DNA from 2 places in the Mesorhizobium sp. RSR565B genome. Region 2 is predicted to be linked to the other one. Evidence: predicted binding sites of a transcription regulator. Region 2 holds the regulator's gene; the other holds the start of a gene.
The links. The regulator PhoB, encoded in region 2, activates phosphate uptake and scavenging genes when phosphate is short. The targets are predictions, from matches to a motif close to TGTCATNNANCTGTCAT.
Positions count from the first base shown of each region.

Region 1: the regulator PhoB is predicted to act here: its motif matches at 5,444-5,460, upstream of ugpB (sn-glycerol-3-phosphate ABC transporter substrate-binding protein UgpB).

Region 1 covers NZ_JBTTIE010000001.1:3,018,347-3,025,711, forward strand. The annotation lists gene lysA (diaminopimelate decarboxylase) at 1-116, opposite strand, end outside; gene ACYG9R_RS14740 (hypothetical protein) at 197-403, opposite strand; gene argH (argininosuccinate lyase) at 472-1,872, opposite strand; gene tlpA (thiol:disulfide interchange protein TlpA) at 1,907-2,599, shown strand; gene ACYG9R_RS14755 (bifunctional diguanylate cyclase/phosphodiesterase) at 2,596-5,043, opposite strand; gene ACYG9R_RS14760 (hypothetical protein) at 5,191-5,337, opposite strand; gene ugpB (sn-glycerol-3-phosphate ABC transporter substrate-binding protein UgpB) at 5,523-6,833, shown strand; gene ugpA (sn-glycerol-3-phosphate ABC transporter permease UgpA) at 6,904-7,365, shown strand, end outside.
Region 2 covers NZ_JBTTIE010000001.1:2,899,146-2,906,510, reverse strand. The annotation lists gene ACYG9R_RS14165 (sugar ABC transporter permease) at 1-481, opposite strand, end outside; gene xylF (D-xylose ABC transporter substrate-binding protein) at 626-1,666, opposite strand; gene ACYG9R_RS14155 (ROK family protein) at 1,933-3,168, shown strand; gene phoB (phosphate regulon transcriptional regulator PhoB) at 3,199-3,888, opposite strand; gene phoU (phosphate signaling complex protein PhoU) at 3,905-4,609, opposite strand; gene pstB (phosphate ABC transporter ATP-binding protein PstB) at 4,651-5,475, opposite strand; gene pstA (phosphate ABC transporter permease PstA) at 5,493-6,809, opposite strand; gene pstC (phosphate ABC transporter permease subunit PstC) at 6,806-7,365, opposite strand, start outside.

The DNA of each region.
Region 1 (7,365 bases), 120 kb from region 2:
CTGGTCAAGGTTGCCGTCGAATAACAATAGAACGGTGTGCCGACGCTTGCGGCGATGTCTGGTATCGCCACGTCCTCGGCATGGAGCACGCCGTCGCGGTAGTCGAAATGGTTCACGAGAGTGTTTCCGGAAGTTGGAGCACGAGACCTGGTTAGCACGAGACCTGGCCAGAAAGACCAAGCCGGTCTCATCGGCTCTAGATCAGCGGGTCGAGGATGAACTTCTTGTCCACGACCGGTTTTTCCGGCTCCGGCGGCACCGGCTGTTTGGCGCGCTCGGCGTCCTTGCGGGCCTGGACGGCCGCTTCATAGGGCGTGTCGAGACCAGCCTTACGGCCGCAAGCGGTCACGGCAGCCATCGCCGTCAGCAGCGTCAGCGTCACCAAAATCCTGCTCGCGGTCATCGATCCATCCGTCCGAAACTTTATGTGCTGCGCTTTTAACCGAGTTTTAGGCGCATTGCACCCCAGCATCATGCCTTGGCGATGCGCTTTTTCCAGCTGCGGATCTGCTTCCTGACCTCCGACGGCGCGGTGCCGCCGAAACTGGTGCGGCTCTTCACCGAATTCTGCACCGCCAGAACCGAGAAGATGTCTGCCGTGATGCCGGGGTTGATCGACTGCAGATCCTCCAGCGACAGCTTTTCAAGGCTCACCTTCTTCTCTTCGGCCAACGCCACCGCGCCGCCGGTGACATGGTGTGCCTCACGGAAGGGCAGGCCCAGCGTGCGCACCAGCCAGTCGGCGAGGTCGGTCGCGGTCGCGTGGCCCGAGCCGGCGGCCTTTTTCATGGCGGCGGCATTGACCGTCATGTCGCGCACCATGCCGGTCATCGCCGCCAGCATCAGATCGAGCGTCTCGGCGGCGTCGAAGACCGATTCCTTGTCTTCCTGCATGTCCTTGCCATAGGTCAGCGGCATGCCCTTCATCACCGTCAGCAGCCCGACGAGATGGCCGGTGACGCGGCCGGTCTTGCCGCGCACCAGTTCGGCGGCGTCCGGGTTCTTCTTCTGCGGCATGATTGAGGAGCCGGTGGAGAAACTGTCCGACAGTCTGACAAAGCCGAATTGCGGCGTCGACCAGATGATGATTTCTTCGGCGAGCCGCGACAGATGCGTGGCGGAGATCGCCACCAGGCTCAAAAACTCCAGCGCGAAATCGCGGTCGGAGACGCTGTCCAACGAATTGCGCATCGGCTCGCGGAAGCCGAGCGCCTTGGCGGTCTTGTGGCGATCGATCGGAAAACTGGTGCCGGCAAGCGCTGCCGCGCCGAGCGGGCTTTCATCCATCCGCTCGATGGCGTCGCGGACGCGCGACAGGTCGCGCGAAAACATCTCGACATAGGCCATGCAATGGTGGCCGAAGGTCACCGGCTGCGCCGCCTGCATGTGGGTGAAGCCGGGCATCACGGTCGCCGCATGCTCCTCGGCGCGATCGAGCAAGGCTGAGATCAGCCCCTTCAGCGCCTCGGCGACGCGAAAGCACTCGTCCTTGACCCAGAGCCGGAGATCCACCGCCACCTGGTCGTTGCGTGACCGCGCCGTGTGCAGGCGGCCGGCGGCCGGGCCGATCAGATCGGCAAGGCGGGCCTCGATGTTCATGTGAATGTCTTCCAGCCGGGTCGAGAACTCGAACGTGCCGGCCTCGATCTCTTTCAGGATCGTGTTCAGCCCGTGAGCGATTTTTTCTTGATCGGCCGCCGAAATAATGCCCGTTTCAGCCAACATCTCGCTGTGGGCGATCGAACCTCTTATGTCTTGGGCATAGAGTTTGCGGTCGAACGAAATCGACGCGTTGATCGCTTCCATGATCGCGGCCGGACCCGAGGCAAAACGTCCGCCCCACATCTGGTTGCTGGCCTTCTTGTCGCTCATGGCTATAACCCGTGTTCCGGAGCAGTCTTAGAAAATGGCAGACGGTAACAGATACTTCCCGGCCCCGCGCCTGATCCTCGCCGCTTTGCTGGCGGGCGTGCTGGCCGGCGCGGTCGCGGTATATGTCAGCGAGAGCGGGTCTGGCAACAACGCAGCCACCGGCAGCGCACCTGCGGCCGGCGCGGGCAACAGCAAGGACGATGTCGCCTGCGCCGCCAAGAGCGACCGCGCCAAAAAGGTTGCCGCCGCGGCCACCGGCCAGGTGGCGGCATTGCTGCCCGCCGATCCGCCGCAATCGCTGAAAAGCCTCGCCTTCAACGGCCCAGACGGCAAGCCGATGACGATCGCCGATCATGTCGGCAAGACCGTGCTGCTCAACCTGTGGGCGACGTGGTGCGCGCCCTGCCGCGCCGAAATGCCGGCGCTCGATACGCTGCAGAAGGAAAAGGGCAGCGATGCCTTCGAAGTGGTCGCGGTCAATGTCGATGCCGGCGACGATGTGAAGCCGAAGAAGTTCCTAGCCGATATCGGCATCGGGTCGCTCGGCTACTACCGCGATTCGACGCTGGCGCTGTTCAACGACGTCAAGACGCGTGGCTTGGCGCTAGGCCTCCCCGTCACCATGCTGATCGACGGCGAAGGCTGCCTGATCGCGCATATGAACGGACCGGCCGAATGGTCGGGACCGGATGCCAAGCGCCTGGTCGAGGCCGCACTCGCCCCTTAGGATGAGCGCAGGGCCGCCGCCGGCGGCAGCATCAAGATGCTGCCGCCGCGTTGTTTGACGCTGGCGTCGTCGTGTGCCGCCGGCGCCGCGACGCCGGTCAGTTCGCTGAACGCCTCGATCGGGCTCGGCCGGCCTAGATAGTAGCCCTGGCCGATCTCGCAGGCCTCGGCGTCGAGGAATTTCAGCTCGCCCAGCGTCTCGACGCCCTCGGCCAGAACCGGCAGGCCGAGACCGCGGCCAAGCCCCAGAACGGCGCGCACGATGGCTGCCACCTGGCCGTTGCTGTCGACTGATTTGATGAATGAGCCGTCGATCTTGATCTTGTCGAAGGGGAAGGCGCGGAGATTGGACAGCGAGGAGTAGCCGGTGCCGAAATCGTCCATCGCCACACGCACGCCAAGCGCCTTCACCTGGCGCAAGGTCGCCAGCGCGCGCGGCATGTCCTTGACCAGCGCCGTTTCGGTGATCTCGAGTTCGAGCCTGCCGGGCGTCAGGCCGGAGCCGAGCAGGACTTCATGCACCTTGCGGCTGAAATTCGGATTGTGGAGCTGCACCGCCGAGACATTGACCGCGACGGTGAGAGGGTTCTTCCAGCGCGCAGCCTCGGCGCAGGCCGTCGCCAGCACCCATTCGCCGATCTGGATGATGACGCCGCTGTCTTCGGCCACCGGGATGAAGGTCGCCGGCGACACGTCGCCGCGCTGTGGATGGCGCCAGCGGATCAGCGCTTCGAACCCGACCATCCGCCCGCAGCTGATCTCCTTTTGTGGCTGGTAGACGAGGCGAAACTCATCGCGCGCCATGGCCTGGCGCAGTTCGTGCTCCATCACGCGCCGGTCTCGCGCCTCGGCGCCCATCGAGGCCTCGAAGTAACGGTAGGTGTCCTTGCCCTCGGCCTTGGCGCGGTAGAGCGCGGTGTCGGCGTGGCTGACCAGGAGTGTCGGCTCATCGGCGTCGAGCGGATAAAGTGCAATGCCGATGCTGGCCGACACCAGCCCGCCACCGACCGACAGCCGGTTTTCCTCGCGCATTGCCGCCAGCACCGCCTCGGCGATGCGGCCGGCCGCCTGCGGATCGGGAAGGTTCGGAGCGATGATGGCGAACTCGTCGCCGCCGAGACGCGCCAGCATCTGTCCGTGGCGGAGCACGGCGGAGGCGCACAGCGCCACCTTCTGCAGCATGGCATCGCCGGCGCCATGCCCGAACAGGTCGTTCACTTCCTTGAAGCGGTCGAGGTCGAGCAGCAGCAGCGCAAGATGCCCACCCTTGCCGCCGCGGTCCATTGCGGCAATTTCGGCCTCGAGCCGGCCGGAGAAACTGCGGCGGTTGGGGAGCCCGGTCAGCGGGTCGAAATGGGCGAGGCGCAGGATCTCCTGCTCGGCCTTCCTGCGTTCGCGGATGTCGCGCACGGCGACCACGCTGTGCCGCTTGCCGCAATAGTCGATGCTTCTAGCGATAAGTTCGACGGGGATGGTGGCGCCGTCATGGGCTCTGAGTTCGGCTTCCTGTGCCTGTCCGCTGCAGTCGGACATGCCGGCCGCGGTGCGTTCGCCGAAGAGGTCGCCAAGCAGCATCGCGTTCAGCACTTCCGGCGCAATGCCGGTGAGTGCCGCGATGCTGTCATTGGCGCTGACGATGCGGGCGCCGTCGCAGACGATCAGCCCCTCGACGGCGGCGTTGGCGAGGCCGTGCATGCGCTCGGCCTCGAGCTTGTGACGCCGGAAGCGAAGGTCGATCCACAATGCTGCGGCTGAAAGCACCAGGATAGCCATGCTGACTGCAGCGGCGGCGAAGGCCTGCGACACCGGTTCGACCGTGAACTGCGATATCTCGATGGAGGAGTCCGGGAAGATCGACACCGCGCCCATGGCGATGAAGTGCAGGCTGCAGATCGCCAGCGTCAACAGGATGGCGGCGGCGATTGTGGCCTGCATGGACGGCCGTCGCAACACGACCAGCAGCGCCAGCGCGGCGAGGGTGACGCCTGTCAGCACCGAGACGCCGACCAGCAGCGGGTTCCAGACGATGCGCCCTTCGACCTCGAAGGCGGCCATGCCGATATAGTGCATGGCGGCGATACCAGCGCCGAGGACCGCGCCGCCGACCAGAGGGTAGTCGATGCCCCGGCGCAAGGTGGCGATCCACATGCCCGCAGCGGTCAGGGCGACGGAACCGGCGAGCGAAAGCGCCGACATTTCCGTATTGTAGGCGTTGGGGATTCCGGGAGAAAAGGCAAGCATTGCGATGAAGTGCGTCGCCCAGATACCGAAGCCGGTGGAAGTGGCTGCTATCATCAGCCAGGTATAGCGGTTGCGCTCGCTCGAGCGGTCGACATGGCGAAGCAGGTTGACCGCCGAGAAGGAAGAAATACCGCAAATGAGCGCTGCCAGTGCGACCAGTCTCAGATCGTGCTCATGCACGATACAATTATAGACCGTCAGCATCTCGCCCCACCTGCTCTCCCACAGCAATCAAGCCGTCCACTTGATTAGTATGCCACGCTTGACGAAGAATCGGTTATGCGAACTACAACTACAGCGGGTTTTTCGGGTTGTACGTTGCGGCGATCCTGTCTCATTCCAGACGCACGGTTACAGCAGCGCCTGGCGCGATGCCGCTCGGCCGATCTCGATCTGGCCGAGCGCCGGTTTGGCGGCCGCACGGTGCAGGTGCGTGGCGCTGTCACGCGGGCCCTTCACGCATCGCTGGGCGGTCGGCGATCCTTGCAGGCCCACCATGCCCCATTCTATCGCTGAGCCGGCTTGGCATTTCTCTCTGTCCTCGTTGCAAGGCGAGGGGGCGCGAAGTTAGCCGGGTATGAAATTCACGAAACAGCAACAAATCCGTTGTCCGATTGTCATCAGCGACACATATTGCGTTCGCGGGAGCGCCCCTTTCGCCAATGACAAACGGGAGATGAAACATGAAGTTGTTCGGCTTTGCGGCCGGTGTTGCCGCCACCTTGACCCTGCTTTCCACCACCTCCGCCTTCGCCGCCACCCAGATCAGTTGGTGGCATGCAATGACCGGCGCCAATGCCGAGGTGGTCGACAAGATCGCCAAGGATTTCAATGCCAGCCAGAGCGACTATGAAATTCTCCCCGTTTTCAAGGGCACCTATCCCGAAACGCTGAATGCCGGCATCGCTGCCTTTCGTGCGGGGCAAGCGCCCGACATCATCCAGGTGTTCGACGTGGGTACCGGCGTCATGATGGCCGCCGAAGGTGCGATCAAGCCGGTGGCCGATGTGCTGACCAGCGCCGGCGTGACCTTCGACAAGAGCCAGTATTTGCCCGGCATCGTCGGCTACTATTCGAAGCCGGACGGGACCATGCTGTCCTTCCCCTATAATTCCTCGTCGCCCATCCTCTACTACAACAAGGATATCTTCCAGAAGGCCGGGCTTGATGTGAACAATCCGCCAAAGACCTGGAACGAGGTGTGGGAAGCCGCCAAGAAGATCAAGGCGAGCGGCGCCGCTTCCTGCGGCTATACCTCGACGTGGTTGACCTGGATCCACCTTGAGGCCTTCGCTGCCTGGAATGACGTTTCCTATGGCACCAACCAGAACGGACTTGCCGGAACTGACGTCGAGCTCAAGATCAATGCGCCGATCTTCGTCAATCATTTCCAGGCGCTCGCCGACCTGGCCAAGGACGGCACCTTCAAATATGGCGGCCGTACATCCGAAGCCAAGCAGATCTTTCTTGCCGGAGAATGCGGCATCTTCACCGAATCGTCGGGGGGTCTCGGTGACATCGTCAAGTCGGGCATGAACTACGGCATCGGCCAGCTTCCCTATGATAGTGACGCCAAGGGCGCGCCCCAGAACACCACGCCGGGCGGCGCCAGCCTGTGGGTGTTCGGCAACAAATCGGACGAGGAATACAAGGGCGTCGCGGCGTTCTTCTCCTACCTGTCCAAGACCGAAGTGCAGGAGTATCTGCATCAGAAGTCGGGTTATCTGCCGGTGACGCTCGCTGCCTATGAGGCGACCAAGAAGTCCGGCTTCTATGACAAGAACCCGGGCCGTGAGACGCCGATCCTGCAGATGCTGGGCAAGGCGCCGACCGAGAACTCGAAGGGCGTGCGCCTCGTCAACCTGCCGCAGGTGCGCGACATCGAGAATGAGGAGTTCGAGAAGATGCTGGCCGGCCAGCAGACTGCGCAGCAGGCGCTCGACAACGCGGTCGCACGCGGCAACAAGGCGATTCAGGAAGCGATCGGAAACTGAAGCGATTGTCAGTTGAACCTCGTCCACGCGGACCCGCGTGGACGATTTCCTGAATAGCGAGGGAATCACCCTGTCTCCACGCGTCGTCTTTCCCAACAAGACCCTGCCTTACCTGCTGGTGGCGCCGCAACTCGCCATTACGCTGATCTTTTTCTACTGGCCGACCGGGCAGGCGCTCTACCAGTCGATGCTTAGGGAAGACCCGTTCGGGCTGAAGAGCAAGTTCGTCGGGCTCGCCAATTTTCGCAAGGTGCTGGCCGACCCGGCCTACCTCAACTCGATCAAAGTTACGCTGGTGTTCTCTCTGGCGACCGCGATGGTCGCCATGGGTGTGGCCCTGTTGCTTGCCGTCATGGCCGAGAAGGTGGTGCGCGGCAAAGGCCTTTATCGCACGCTGCTGATCTGGCCGTATGCGGTGGCGCCGGCGATTGCCGGCATGTTGTGGCTGTTTCTGTTCAACCCCTCGATCGGTTCGCTGGCCTACGCCTTGAGAGGTCTCGGCATCGCCTGGGATCCCTTGCTTAACGGAAAC
Region 2 (7,365 bases):
CACCAAGCGTCACGATGAAGGCCGGAACCTGCATATAGGCGATGATGAAGCCCTGGAACGCGCCGATCAGCAGACCAAGCACCACGCCGGCGGCAAGCGCGACGACCCAGAGCCAGGGGTTTCCAAGCTGGAAGCCGATGACGCGAATCAGGAATTCGGCCTGTGCCACGCCCATGATCATGCCGATCACGCCTTCGACGGAGCCCACCGAAAGGTCGATGTTGCGCATGACGATGACCAGTACCATGCCGGTCGCCATGATCGCGACCGAGGACGTCTGCACCGACAGGTTCCAAAGATTGCGCGGCGTCAGGAAAAGCCCACCCGACAGGATATGTATGCCGACCCAGATGACCAGCAGCGCGCCGACCATGCCGAGCATGCGCGTGTCGAGCTCGGTCGCTTTCAGGAACCGGGCGACCGCGCCGAGTTCAGACGCTCGTGCCGTATCGGCCTGCGGATTTGAGGTCGTGTCGGTCATGATGTCCTCCAGCGGCTTGCCGTCTGGCGCGGATGCCGGACCACAGCCTAGAAGTTTGCCGCCGATGGCGGAAACACACAATTCTCGTAGAGAAAACGCCGCGGCTTGACAGCCGCGGCGCCTCATTTCTTCAAGTCGTCGAGATCAGTTGCAAGCCGCGACGCTGCCGGCGGCGACGCCTGTGCAGACTTCGTCCTTCTTGATCCAGCCGGCGTCGATGACGACGTTGAGGTTGTCCTTGGTGATCGCGACGGGGGTCAGGAACAGCGACTTGACGGTGTTGCCGCCAGGCGTGGTGAAGTCCTTGGCGCCGGCAATGTCGCCCGTCTTCTTGCCATCGGCAAGCTGCGAGGCGATCTCGGCGGCGTTCTTGCCGAGTTCGCGCGCGTCTTTCCACACCGACACCGTCTGCGTGCCGAGCGCGATGCGGTTCAGGGCGGCATGGTCGCCGTCCTGGCCCGAGACCGGAACCGTTCCGGCAAGGCCCTGCGCCGTCAGCGCGGCGACAACGCCGCCGGCGGTGCCGTCATTGGCCGCAACCACGGCATCGACCTTGTTGTCATTGGCGGTCAGGAACTGTTCCATGTTCTTCTGGGCGTTGGCCGGCAGCCAGCCATCGGTATAGGCCTCGCCGACATTCTTGATCTTGCCCGAGTCGATGGCTTCCTTGAGCACTTCCATCGAGCCCGAGAACAGGAAATCGGCATTCGGATCCGAGCCCGAGCCCTTGATGAAGACATAGTTGCCTTCGGGCTTCGCCTTGAACACTTCGCGGGCCTGCATGCGGCCGACTTCCTTGTTGTCGAAGGTCAGGTAGAAGACGTCCTTGTTCTCGATCAGGCGATCATAGCCGACGACCGGAATGCCTTCGTCCAGCGCCTTCTGCACCGCCGGGCCGATGGCCGAGGCGTCCTGCGCCAGGATGATCAGCGAGTTGGCGCCCTGCGAGATCAGGCTTTCGACGTCGGTCAGCTGCTTGCCGGGATTGGACTGCGCGTCGGCCGAAATGTACTTGTCGCCGGCGGCTTCGATCGCCGTTTTCATCGCCGCCTCGTCGGTCTTCCAGCGCTCTTCCTGGAAGTTCGACCACGACACGCCGATGACCTTGTCCTTCGCCTGCGCGACCGACATCAGCGCCAGCGACATGGCGACACCCGCCAGCATGGCGGCTGCAAATCTGTTCATTATAACCCTCCCTGCGCCGCCCACGGCGCGACAAAACCGGCCCGAAGGCCTGCACAAAGAGGCTCCATTTTTTCGAGCCTCGAAAAAATACTGGTTCAATGATAAGGCACTGTCAACATCGATTATGATGGATTCTGATGGCGTTGCCGAATTTTTTCGAGCTCCGCAATAAACAATGACAGGGCTGCCGGCGTCTGCCAATATTTGGCTGGTGCCGTCGAACGCCTTCACTATCATGAGGCGCGAGGAGGCCGGGAGGAAAACAAATGTCGGTTGGGATCCGCCACGACGATCTGCGCCGTCGCAACCGTGCGATGGTGATTTCGGCCGTGCGCCGGGCCGGCCAGCCGTCGCGGACCGAGATTGCGGCGACCACCGGCCTCAGCCATTCGACGATATCGGCAATCTCGTCTGATCTAATTCAAGAAGGCATCCTGATTGAAGGCAAGCCTGGCGAGACCGGCTCGCTGAAACGCGGCCGGCCGCAGGTCGGCCTTGGCCTCAACCCGGAAGCGGCGGCGGTCATGACCGTGGTGCTGTCGCTGAACTTCCTCTCCGTCACCGTCATCGACTATGCCGGCCAGGTGGTCGCGGAAGAACAGCGCCGGCTCGACACGCTGACCATGCCGCGCGACGAGCTGATCGGCGAATGCGTAGCAATCGTCGGGCGGCGTCTCGCGGACCCGGACCTCGATGTCCAGAGCATCGCCCGCATTGCCATGGGCATCCAGGGCATCACCGATTCGCAGGCGCGGGCCATGCTGTGGTCGCCAATCACGCCACTGACCGACATTGCCTTCGCCGACATGTTGGAAGCGGAATTCGGCATTCCTGCCACCATGGAGAACGACTGCAATATGATGGCGGTGGCCCTGCAATGGCGCCAGCCCGAGCGCTACCGCGACAATTTCATCGCGATCCTCTTGTCGCACGGCATCGGCATGGGGCTGGTGCTGAAAGGCGAACTGTTCACCGGCACCCATTCCTCCGGCGGCGAGTTCGGCCACATGATCCACCGTCCGGGCGGCGCGCTCTGCCGCTGCGGGCGGCGCGGCTGCGTCGAGGCCTATGCCGGAAACTACGCCATCTGGCGCAGCGCCAAAATGATGAGCGAAGATGCCGAGCCGGTCGATATCGGCGACGCTGATATGCGCGCACTCGCCGCGCGCGCCCGCGAAACCGATGGCCCGGAGCGCGAAGCCTATCGCAAGGCCGGTGAGGCGCTCGGCTTCGGCCTCGGCAGCCTGTTTGCGCTGATCGACCCGGCGCCTGTCGCCATGGTTGGCGTCAGCGCCGCCGCCTTCGACCTGATCGAGCCGGCATTGCGCGAAGCGATCGCCCAGACCGCCGGCGGCCAGCACTCGAAATCGATCTCCTTCGACACCGAGCCCAACGAGCTGCCGCTGATCCGCGAAGGCTGTGCCATGCGCGCGCTCGGCTTCGTCGATCAGGAGATTTTCGCGCCGGGCATTCAGGCCAAATCCGGCAAGCATGTCGCCTGAATGGCCGGCAACGGCGCGACGCGCAGCATCCTAGTCTTCCCTGATCGCGTAGCCGGCGCCGCGAATGGTACGGATGACATCCGGCATGCGGCCGTTGTTGACCGCTTTGCGTAAGCGCCCGACATGGACGTCGACGGTTCGCTCGTCGATGTAGATCGTCTCGCCCCAGACATTGTCGAGCAGCTGGCTGCGCGAGAACACGCGGCCGGGATGGCGCATCATGAATTCGAGCAGCCGGAACTCGGTCGGTCCGAGCCTGATCTCGCTCTTCTTGCGGTAGACACGGTGCGACTCGCGGTCGAGCACGATGTCGCCGACCTTGAGCACGCTGGACAGCACTTCCGGCTTGGCCCGGCGCAGCAGCGCCTTCACGCGCGCCATGAACTCCGGCGTCGAGAATGGCTTGACCAGATAGTCGTCGGCACCGGTGGACAGGCCGCGCACGCGATCGCTTTCCTCACCGCGCGCGGTCAGCATGATGATCGGCAGCCGCTCGGTTTCGGGCCGCACTCTAAGCCGCCGGCAGAGCTCGATGCCGGAAACAGCGGGCACCATCCAGTCGAGCACCAGGAGATCGGGCACGTTTTCCTGCAGGCGGATCTCGGCCTCGTCGCCGCGTGTCACCACCTCGACGTGATAGCCTTCGGATTCGAGGTTGTAGCGGAGGAGCACGCCTAGCGGCTCCTCGTCCTCCACGACCATGATGCGTGGCGCGATCATAGGCAGTTCACCCTCATCAGGCCGGCGTGGCCATCGCCGTCTCGTCCTGCTTCGGACGATTGGCGGGCAATTGCTGGCCGGTCAGCACATAATACGCATTTTCGGCGATGTTGGTGACATGATCGCCGATGCGCTCAAGATTCTTGGCGCAGAACAAGAGATGCGTGCAGGCGGTGATGTTGCGAGGGTCTTCCATCATGTAGGTCAAGAGCTCACGAAACACGGACGTGTATTTGACGTCGATGCGCTCGTCGTCATTCCTGAGTTTTGCAAGAGCTGCCGCATCGGTGGCGGCATATTCCTCGACGACGCCTTGCACCTGGATCAGCACCAGCTGCGCCATGGCATCGATGGAGTGCGAGAGGTCGCGCGGCGTGACGCTCAAGCCCACGGTGCCGACGCGTTTGGCGATGTTCTTGGCGAGATCGCCGATGCGCTCGAGGTCGCCGGCCATGCGGATCGAGCCGACCACGGCGCGCAGATCGTTGGCCATCGGCTGGCGCTTGGCGATCAGCGTGATGGCGCGGTCGTCCAGTTCGCGCTGGCGCGCATCCATGATGGCGTCGTCGGAAACGACACGCTGTGCCAGCGCATTGTCCGAATTGAGCAGCGCCCTGGTCGAGCCGCTGACCATCGAGCCTGCCAGATCGCCCATGTCGCGGATCAGCTTGCTGATCTGCCCGAGCTCTTCATCGAAGGAGGCGACGGTATGTTCACCCATGATCTTGGTCCTCGTGCCTGAAAATTCACCCGCCGGACGGCTCAGCCGAAGCGGCCGGTAATGTAGTCCTGGGTGCGCTTGTCGTCGGGGTTGGTGAACATCTTGTCGGTGGCGCCCTCCTCGACGAGATAGCCGAGATGGAACATCGCCGTGCGCTGCGACACGCGCGCCGCCTGCTGCATCGAGTGGGTGACGATGACGATCGTGTAGTTCTGGCGCAGTTCGTCGATCAGCTCCTCGACACGGGCGGTGGCGATCGGATCGAGCGCCGAGCAGGGCTCGTCCATCAGGATCACCTCCGGCGACACGGCGATGGCGCGCGCGATGCACAGGCGCTGCTGCTGGCCGCCGGACAGGCCGGTGCCGGGCTCCTGCAGGCGGTCCTTGACCTCGTTCCAGATCGCTGCCTTCTTGAGGCTCTGCTCGACGATCTGGTCCATGTCGGACTTGCGCTTGGCCAGCCCATGGATGCGCGGGCCGTAGGCGACGTTCTCGTAGATCGACTTCGGGAACGGGTTGGGTTTCTGGAACACCATGCCGACGCGGGCGCGCAGTTCGACGACATCGATGTTCTTGTCGTAGATGTCGTCTTCATCGAGCGTGATCTTGCCGGTCACCCGCGCCGAATCGATGGTGTCGTTCATGCGGTTGAGGCAGCGCAGGAAGGTCGACTTGCCGCAGCCGGACGGGCCGATCAGCGCCGTCACCTGGTTCTGGCGGACGTCGAGATTGACGTCGAACAACGCCTGCTTCTCGCCGTAGAAGACGCCGACCTTGTCGCCGCGCATCTTGATGACTTCGTTCGACTTGGCGTTCATTTTGTCGCCCACTGCATTTTCAAGGGACTGTTCGGTCATGATGTTCATACCAAATTGCCTTTTTTCTACCAGCGCCGCTCGAACCGGCGCCGGAGCACGATCGCGGTGATGTTCATGGCCATGAGGAAGACGAGCAGGATGATGATGGCGCCGGACATGCGCTCGACAAAAGCGCGCTCAGCCTCGTTTGCCCACATATAGATCTGAACCGGCAGCGCGGTCGCCGGATCGAAAGGCGTCGTCGGATAATCGGCGACGAAAGCGACCATGCCGATCAAGAGCAGCGGTGCTGTCTCGCCGAGCGCACGCGCCAGGCCGATGATGGTGCCGGTAAGGATGCCTGGGGCGGCAAGCGGCAGGATGTGATGGAACACCATCTGCATCTTGGAGGCGCCGAGACCTAGGGCCGCCGAGCGGATCGACGGCGGCACCGTGGCGAGGGCGGCGCGCGTGGCGATGATTATGGTCGGCAATGTCATCAAGGTCAGCACCAGGCCGCCGACGAAGGAAGCCGAGCGCGGCATGCCGAGGAAGTTGATGAACACGGCAAGGCCAAGCAGACCGAAGACGATCGACGGCACCGCCGCGAGATTGTTGATGTTGACTTCGATCAGGTCCGTAAAGCGGTTCTTCTTGGCGAACTCCTCCAGATAGATGGAGGCGGCGACGCCGATCGGCAGCGCCAGCAACAGCACGATCACCATCATGTAGAACGAGCCGATGATCGCCACGCCCATGCCCGACGTTTCGGGCCGGCTGGAGGCGCCATAGGTGAACAGGCCGGTGTTGAAATGCTCGGCCATCACGCCGTCGGCTTTAAGCTTGTTCATCCAGTCGATCTGCTGGTTGGACACCTTGCGGCGCGCTTCATCGACGCCGAGGTCGATCTGGCCCTTGAAGGCCGAGTCGAGGTTCGCGGCAGCCAGGATGTCGACGTCACGCGTCCTGCCGATCACCGACGGATCGGCGGAGACGATGTCGCGCAGCTGGACGCGGGCGCCTTCCGACAGGAAGCCCTTGAGCTTCAGCATCATCGGCTTGTTGGCCGGATCGATGCCGAGCTTGGCCACCAGCGCGTTTTCGGCGAGCTTGGGATAGTTCGCCTTGATCAGCACGGTAGGGTCGGTCGCGCGCTTGCCGGAGGGGTCGATGACCTTCTCATCGAAGGTGATCGGAAGCGTCACCGTCGTCTGCCAGAAGGCGGTGTAGCCTTTCGAGACGATGGTGATCAACATGATGGCCAGGAACGCCAGGCCCACCGAGATCGCAATCACGCCATAGATGCGGAACCGGCGTTCGGCGGCATAGCGCGCCTTCAGCCCGATGTCGCGGCGCGGACGCGCGACGGCGCCCGCCATCGTGTCCAGGGGGATGTCGGTCATTCGTACTGCTCCCGGTACTTGCGCACGATGTAGAGGGCGACGATGTTCATCACCAGCGTCAGCGCGAACAGCGTCAGGCCGAGCGCGAAGGCGACCAGCGTCTGCGGCGAGTTGAACTCGAGATCGCCGGTCAGCTGGTTGACGATCTTGACGGTGATGGTCGTCATCGCCTCGAACGGATTGGCCGTCAGATTGGCGGCGACGCCCGCCGCCAGCACGACGATCATCGTCTCGCCGATAGCGCGCGACGCCGTCAACAGGATGGCGCCGACGATGCCGGGCAGTGCCGCCGGCAGGATCACCCGCTTGATCGTCTCGGAGCGCGTGGCGCCGAGGCCGAGCGAGCCGTCACGCATTGCGCGCGGCACCGCGGTGATGATGTCGTCGGACAAAGAGGACACGACCGGGATCAACATGACGCCCATCACCAGACCGGCGGTGAAGATGCTCTGGCCCTGGATGAAGGGCGAGCCGCCGGTGAGTGCCGCCGACAGGTCGCGCAAGAACGGTCCGAGCGTGACAACGGCGAAGATGCCGTAGACGATGGTCGGAATGC